DNA from 3 places in the Achromobacter sp. 46006 genome. Region 2 is predicted to be linked to each of the others. Evidence: predicted binding sites of a transcription regulator. Region 2 holds the regulator's gene; each other region holds the start of a gene.

Evidence for each region. Region 2 encodes NrdR, which represses ribonucleotide reductase genes. Its sites were predicted from a motif close to CACNANATNTNGTG; they were not measured.
Region 1: the regulator NrdR is predicted to act here: its motif matches at 1,390-1,403, upstream of AC6LKG_RS15025 (ribonucleoside-diphosphate reductase subunit alpha).
Region 3: the regulator NrdR is predicted to act here: its motif matches at 724-737, upstream of AC6LKG_RS25835 (ribonucleoside triphosphate reductase).

The regions. Positions count from the first base shown of each region.
Region 1 is NZ_JCBANN010000028.1:34,935-37,199, forward strand. Features, by position in the region: gene AC6LKG_RS15025 (ribonucleoside-diphosphate reductase subunit alpha) at 1-1,245, opposite strand, end outside; gene AC6LKG_RS15030 (indolepyruvate ferredoxin oxidoreductase family protein) at 1,551-2,265, opposite strand, start outside.
Region 2 is NZ_JCBANN010000008.1:5,232-7,496, forward strand. Features, by position in the region: gene glyA (serine hydroxymethyltransferase) at 1-912, shown strand, start outside; gene nrdR (transcriptional regulator NrdR) at 1,125-1,604, shown strand; gene AC6LKG_RS06500 (GlxA family transcriptional regulator) at 1,693-2,265, opposite strand, start outside.
Region 3 is NZ_JCBANN010000104.1:6-2,270, forward strand. Features, by position in the region: gene AC6LKG_RS25830 (DUF3325 domain-containing protein) at 254-604, shown strand; gene AC6LKG_RS25835 (ribonucleoside triphosphate reductase) at 744-2,265, shown strand, end outside.

The DNA.
Region 1 (2,265 bases), on a different contig from region 2:
GCTGCGCAGCGCGCGCACCGGGGTCCAGTCGTTGCCCAGGCCGCCGGCGTACTTGGCCAGCAGCGCGTTTTCCTTGATGGCGTCGTAGATGCCTTCCAGGTCGTCGGAGACGGTGGTCAGGTAGCACGACGACAGTTGCGAGTGCAGGGTGCCCGAGTTGAACAGCGTCGGCGTCGAACTCATGAAGTCGAATGACGACAGGATTTCGTAGAACTCGATGGCGCGGGCTTCGCGGTCGGCTTCGCGCAGCGCCAGGCCCATGGCCACGCGCATGAAGAACACCTGCGGCAGTTCGATGCGGGTGCCGCGGATGTGCAGGAAGTAGCGGTCGTACAGGGTTTGCAGGCCGAGGTAGCCGAACTGCAGGTCGCGCTTGGCGTTCAGCGCCTTGCCCAGCTTGGTCAGGTCATAGCTGGCCAGGTCGGGCGACAGCAGGCCGCCTTCGATGCCGCGGGCGATGAAGGTGGGGAAGTATTCGGCGTAGCGGGCAGCCATGCCGTCCTGCGAGACTTCCTCGCCCAGCACTTCCTTGCGGATCGTGTGCAGCAGCAGGCGGGCGGTGACCTGGCTGTAGGCCGGGTCCTTCTCGACCAGCGCGCGCGCCGACAGGATGGCGGACTTGAACACTTCGTCGACGGGGATGCCGTCGTACAGGTTCTTGACCGTTTCCTTCAGGATGGCTTCGGAGTCGATGAACTCGGCCAGGCCTTCACCGGCGGCGACGATGGTGGCGCGCAGTTCGGCGATGTCCAGCGGACGGCGGACACCCGCGTCCGTGACGTGCAGCACATGTTCCTGCGGCGCGGCGTCGGTCTTTTGCTGGCCTTCGGCGGCCGCGGCGGCGGCGCGTTCCTGGGTGCGCTTTTCGCGATAGAGCACATAGGCGCGGGCGACGTCGTGCTGGCCCGAACGCATGAGGGCCAGTTCGACCTGGTCCTGCACGTCTTCGATATGGAAGGTGCCGCCACCCGGGCGGTTGCGCACCAGCGCGTTGACGGCCTGGGTGGTCAGTTGTTCAACCAGCTCGCGCACGCGGGCCGAGGCCGCGCCCTGGCCGCCGTTGACGGCCAGGAAGGCCTTGGTCATGGCGATGGCGATCTTGCCGGGTTCGAACCCGACCACCGAGCCATTGCGGCGGATGATGTTGTAGCTGGCCCATTGCCCGCCGTTGGCGTCGGCCGGGGAATCGGATTGAGAGGGCGGCACGGCCGAGGGCCGGGTCACAGAGGCGATCGTAGTCTGCATGGAAGCTCCTGTGCGAAAAGCGCGTAGATAGCGACATGACGACGTCATGTCAGGTACGAAATCTGGATCTTATTGAGGGGGGTCGCAACGCTTGGACGGACGAATCCGTGTGGCGTGGCCGACGAGTATCAGCGGTTAGGCGACCACAACATGTAGTGTAGCACCCCTCGTTGGACACTAATTCTAGTGATCGAGTACGACAGCTACAAGAAGAAGATAGGATCAGGTTCCCAAAACATTGTTACTAAATGCACTGGGCGCGCCTAGCAAGGCGCGCCCAGGAGAATGCCGCTCAGCGCGAGTGTTTATGCGGTTTTCCGCAGGGGTACATCGCGCGGGGCAGGCGCCGTATAGCTTTGCATCAAGCGGGCCAGCTCCGTCCTGTACTTGTCGACGTTGGCGGCCTTCACATGGCCAAAGCCGCGGATGGTTTCTGCAAGGGCCGCGATTGTAGCCGCTTGCGCCAGGTTGTCGCGATTCAACCCTGCCAGCAACTGATCTATGGTCTGGCGGTACTCGCCCACCAGTGCGCGTTCCATCTTGCGCTCGGCGGTGTGGCCGAACGGATCGAACCAGGTGCCGCGCAGGCGCTTGAATCGGGTCAGCAGCTTGAGCGCGGTCATGGTGCGCGGGCCCAGCGTGATCTTGCGCGGCACGCCGGTGCGCGGGTCCTTGCGCGCGAAGATCGGCGGCGCCATGTGGAAGCGCAGGCTGTAGTCGCCTTCGAACTGGCCCTTGAGCTGGGCCTGGAAGGCTTCGCCGGTATAGAGGCGGGCGACTTCGTATTCGTCCTTGTAGGCCATCAGCTTGAACAGGCCGCGCGCCACCGCCATGGCCAGGCGCGGCGTCCTGGCGTCGGGCGCCAGCTCGCGTTCGCGCGCGGCGACGCGCTCGACCACGTCGCGATAGGCCTGGGCGTAGGCGGCGTCCTGGTAAGCGGTCAGGTCCTCGACGCGGCGCGCCACGGCGCGCTCGAACGTTTCCGGCACATGCAGTTGCACCACCTGGGCGCGCGGGCGC
Region 2 (2,265 bases):
GATACCGTGCTGGGCATGAGCCTGGCCGAAGGCGGCCACCTGACGCACGGCGCGTCGGTCAACGCCTCGGGCAAGCTGTACAACTTCATCTCGTACGGCCTGGACGAAAACGAAGTCCTGAACTACGCCCAGGTCGAGCAACTGGCCAAGGAACACAAGCCCAAGCTGATCGTCGCCGGTGCCTCGGCCTACGCCCTGCACATCGACTTCGAGCGCATGGCACGCATCGCCCACGACAACGGCGCGCTGTTCATGGTCGACATCGCCCACTACGCCGGCCTGGTGGCCGGTGGCGCCTACCCCAACCCGGTGCCGCACGCCGACTTCGTCACCTCGACCACGCACAAGTCGCTGCGCGGCCCGCGCGGCGGCGTCATCATGATGAAGGCCGAATTCGAAAAGGCCGTCAATTCGGCCATCTTCCCCGGCATCCAGGGCGGTCCGCTGATGCACGTCATCGCCGGCAAGGCCGTGGCCTTCAAGGAAGCGCTGGAACCCGAATTCAAGACCTACGCGCAGCAAGTGGTCAAGAACGCCAAGGTGCTGGCCGACACGCTGGTCAAGCGTGGCCTGCGCATCGTTTCGGGCCGCACCGAAAGCCACGTCATGCTGGTTGACCTGCGCTCCAAGGGCATAACCGGCAAGGAAGCCGAAGCCGTGCTGGGCCAGGCCCACATCACGGTCAACAAGAACGCCATCCCGAACGATCCGGAAAAGCCCTTCGTGACCAGCGGCATCCGCCTGGGCACGCCTGCCATGACGACCCGCGGCTTCACCGAAGCCGAGGCCGAGCTGACCGCCAACCTGATCGCCGACGTGCTGGACAACCCGCGCGACGAGGCCAACATCGCCGCCGTGCGCGCCAAGGTCAACGAACTGACCTCGCGCCTGCCGGTGTACGGCCGCAAGTAATGCCGCAACGGCGACGGGTCCAATCCGCTCGCGCGTGACAAGGACGGCCCCGAGAGGGGCCGTCCTTTTGCTTTAGGGCCGATGGCGCTTGCGTGCGCGTGGCCTTCGTGGCGAAAATATTAGGGACGAATTTGTCATGATCGACACGGGCGGGCAGTCGCATCGTTACAATATGGGCGAATTATTGCTTTCCGTGTTTTCAGGGATCACACATGCGGTGTCCATTTTGCGGCAACTCCGAAACGCAGGTCGTCGACAGCCGTGTCTCGGAAGAGGGCGACGCGATCCGCCGCCGGCGCCGCTGCCAATCCTGTGACAAGCGCTTCACCACGTATGAGCGGGTGGAGTTGGCGCTGCCGTCCGTGGTCAAGCGCAATGGCAGCCGCAGCGACTACGATCCCGCCAAGCTGCGCGCCAGCCTGAGCCTGGCGCTGCGCAAGCGTCCGGTCAGCACCGAGGACGTGGACGCGGCCGTGGCCCGCATCGAGGAACAACTGCTGGCCAGCGGCCTGCGCGAAGTGGCCTCCGGGCACATCGGCGAGCTGGTCATGAACGAACTGCGCAAGCTCGACAAGGTGGCCTACGTGCGCTTTGCCTCGGTCTACAAGAGCTTCGAGGACATTGGCGAATTCGTCGAGGCGATTCGCGAGATGCAAGGGCCGGTGCTGCCCGGCAAGCTGCGCAAGGAATGATGCCGCCGCGCGGGTCGGCCTATCGCAGCCCGGCCTGATCCGCAGGCGGCCGCGGTGGCGCTACCGGCGGCTTGCCGCCCGGCGCGCGCTACGGCGCTACCGTTCGCGCCATGCTGGGCGTCAACGGCTGGAACCTGCGCCACACGCGGCGCAGGTGCTGGGCCGAGCCGAAGCCCGATTTCTCCGCCACCAACTCCAGGTTCAAGCGCGTTTCGCGCAGCATGTCGCGCGCCAGCGCCACGCGTATCTGATACAGGTAGTCCATCGGCGTGCAGCCGGCGTGCTCGCGGAATAGCCGCGTCAGGTGGCGCGCGCTGGTGTGGGCCTGCTCGGCCAGCGACTGCGCCGACCACGGCGCCGCCGGGTTGCGCACCACCGCGTCCTGCACGCGGTGCACGCCCGGATGCATGTGGTTGCGGTGTTCCAGCCAGGGCGACAGCGCCGAGTCGGTGCCGGCGCGGCGTTGGTACACCACCATGTCGCGCGCCACTTCGCTGGCCACGCGCGGGCCGCAATGGCGCGACACCATGTGCAACGCCAGGTCGATGCCAGCGGTGATGCCGGCGCTGCTGACCAGGTTGCCGTCTTCCACGAAGATGCGGTTGTCGTGCAGCCGGGCGCTGGGATCCAGGTCGGCCAGTTGCGCCAGGCAGCTATGGTG
Region 3 (2,265 bases), on a different contig from region 2:
CTTGAAGTCGTAGGCGTATTTTTTTAGAAGCAGAAGGTGGCATAGGAGATTGCCGAACTAGTCTGGTGGGCTGGGAGTTGTGTATAAGAGACACCTCGACCGCCACGGGCGCATTGCTGCGCCTGCGCCCGCCCGGCGGCGTCGACGGCGCAGCCGCGGGCCTCGCGGCCGGCTGGGCCGCGCTACGATTGTGGGAGAAACCGTTGTCGGCCCCACCGCCGCACAATGCGCGCCCATCCCAGGAAGCCACGGCATGAACCTCAACGACCTCTTCGCCATCGCCATGGCGCTGCTGCTGACCTATGCCGGCATGGCCTGCCTCAGCCTGGCGATGCCGCGCCACTACGACCAGGTGTGGGGCCGCGATCGCTCCGCCGGCCATTCGCGCGTGCTGCGCGCCGCCGGCGTCCTGCTGTTGCTGCTGGCGCTGCTGCCCTGCGTCGGCCTGTGGGGCAACACCGTGGGCGTGGTGGCCTGGTTGGGCTGGCTGTCTGCCGGCGCCCTGCTGTGGGTCGGCATGCTGTCGTGGTCGCCGCGCCCGGCGATGCGCACCGCCGCGCTGGCGGTGGTGATCTCGATCGCCGGGGTCGGCTTTGGCTTCTAGGGGCGTATTGCGCCCGCGCCGGGCCGGCCGGCGCCATTTGACCGGCATCAAGCCAGCCTGACAAACGGCTCGGCAAGCGCGTTTTCAACACCATAGGTAGTGGTAGAGTTTTTCCACCCCACAACATATGGTGCCAGCGATGCAACTCCAACACATCCTCAAGCGCGACGGCCGGGTCGTCGCATTCGACCGCGCCAAGATCGCGGCGGCCATCGCCGCCGCCGGCCGCGGCACCGGAGAACTGGACGCCGACGTGGCCCAGGCGCTGACCGGCGCGGTGATCGAGTCGCTAGCCGCCGAAGGCAACGTCTGCCCCGGCGTGGAGACCATCCAGAACCAGGTCGAGGAAACGCTGGTCAAGGCCGGCTACTGGCGCACCGCCCGCGCCTACATCGTCTACCGCGAACAGCACGCCCGCCTGCGCGCGCTGCGCCATACGCTGGTGGACGTCGAAAGCGCCATGGAGGAATACCTGGAACAGCGCGACTGGCGCGTCAACGCCAACGCCAACCAGGGCTACAGCCTGGGCGGCCTGATCCTGAACGTGGCCGGCAAGGTCACCGCCAACTACTGGCTGTCCAACGTCTTCACGCCCGAGGCGGGCCAGGCCCACCGCGACGGCGACATCCACATCCACGACCTCGACATGCTCAGCGGCTACTGCGCCGGCTGGTCGCTGCGCCAACTGCTGACCGAGGGCTTCAACGGCATCCCCGGCAAGATCGAGGCCACGCCGCCGCGCCACATGTCGGCGGCCATCGGCCAGATCGTCAACTTCCTGGGCACGCTGCAGAACGAATGGGCCGGCGCCCAGGCCTTCAGCTCGTTCGACACCTACATGGCGCCCTTCATCCGCCGCGACGCGATGACCTACGCCGAGGTCAAGCAAAGCATGCAGGAGCTGATCTACAACCTGAACGTGCCGAGCCGCTGGGGCACCCAGACGCCGTTCACCAACCTGACCTTCGACTGGACCTGCCCGGCCGACCTGCGCGAACAGATCCCCTACGTCGGCGGCGAGGAAATGCCGTTCGCCTATGGCGACCTGCAGGCCGAGATGGACATGATCAACCGCGCCTACATCGAGGTGATGATGGCCGGCGACGCCAAGGGGCGCGTGTTCACCTTCCCGATTCCCACCTACAACATCACGCCCGACTTCGACTGGGACCACCCCAATACCGAGCGCCTGTTCGAGATGACCGCGCGCTACGGCCTGCCGTACTTCCAGAACTTCCTCAATTCCGACCTGGAGCCGCACATGGTGCGCTCCATGTGCTGCCGCCTGCAACTGGACCTGCGCGAGCTGCTCAAGCGCGGCAACGGCCTGTTCGGCTCGGCCGAGCAGACCGGCTCGGTGGGCGTGGTGACGATCAATTGCGCCCGCCTGGGCCACACCTGCCGCGGCGACGAGGCCGCGCTGATGGCGCGCCTGGATCACCTGCTGGGCCTGGGCCGCGACGTGCTGGAAACCAAGCGCAAGGTGGTGCAGCGCTACATCGACCAAGGGCTGTACCCGTACACGCGGCGCTACCTGGGCACGCTGCGCAACCACTTCAGCACGCTGGGCGTGAACGGCATCAACGAGATGATCCGCAACTTCAGCGACGACGCCGACGACGTCACCACGCCGGCCGGCCACGCGCTGGCGGTGCGCCTGC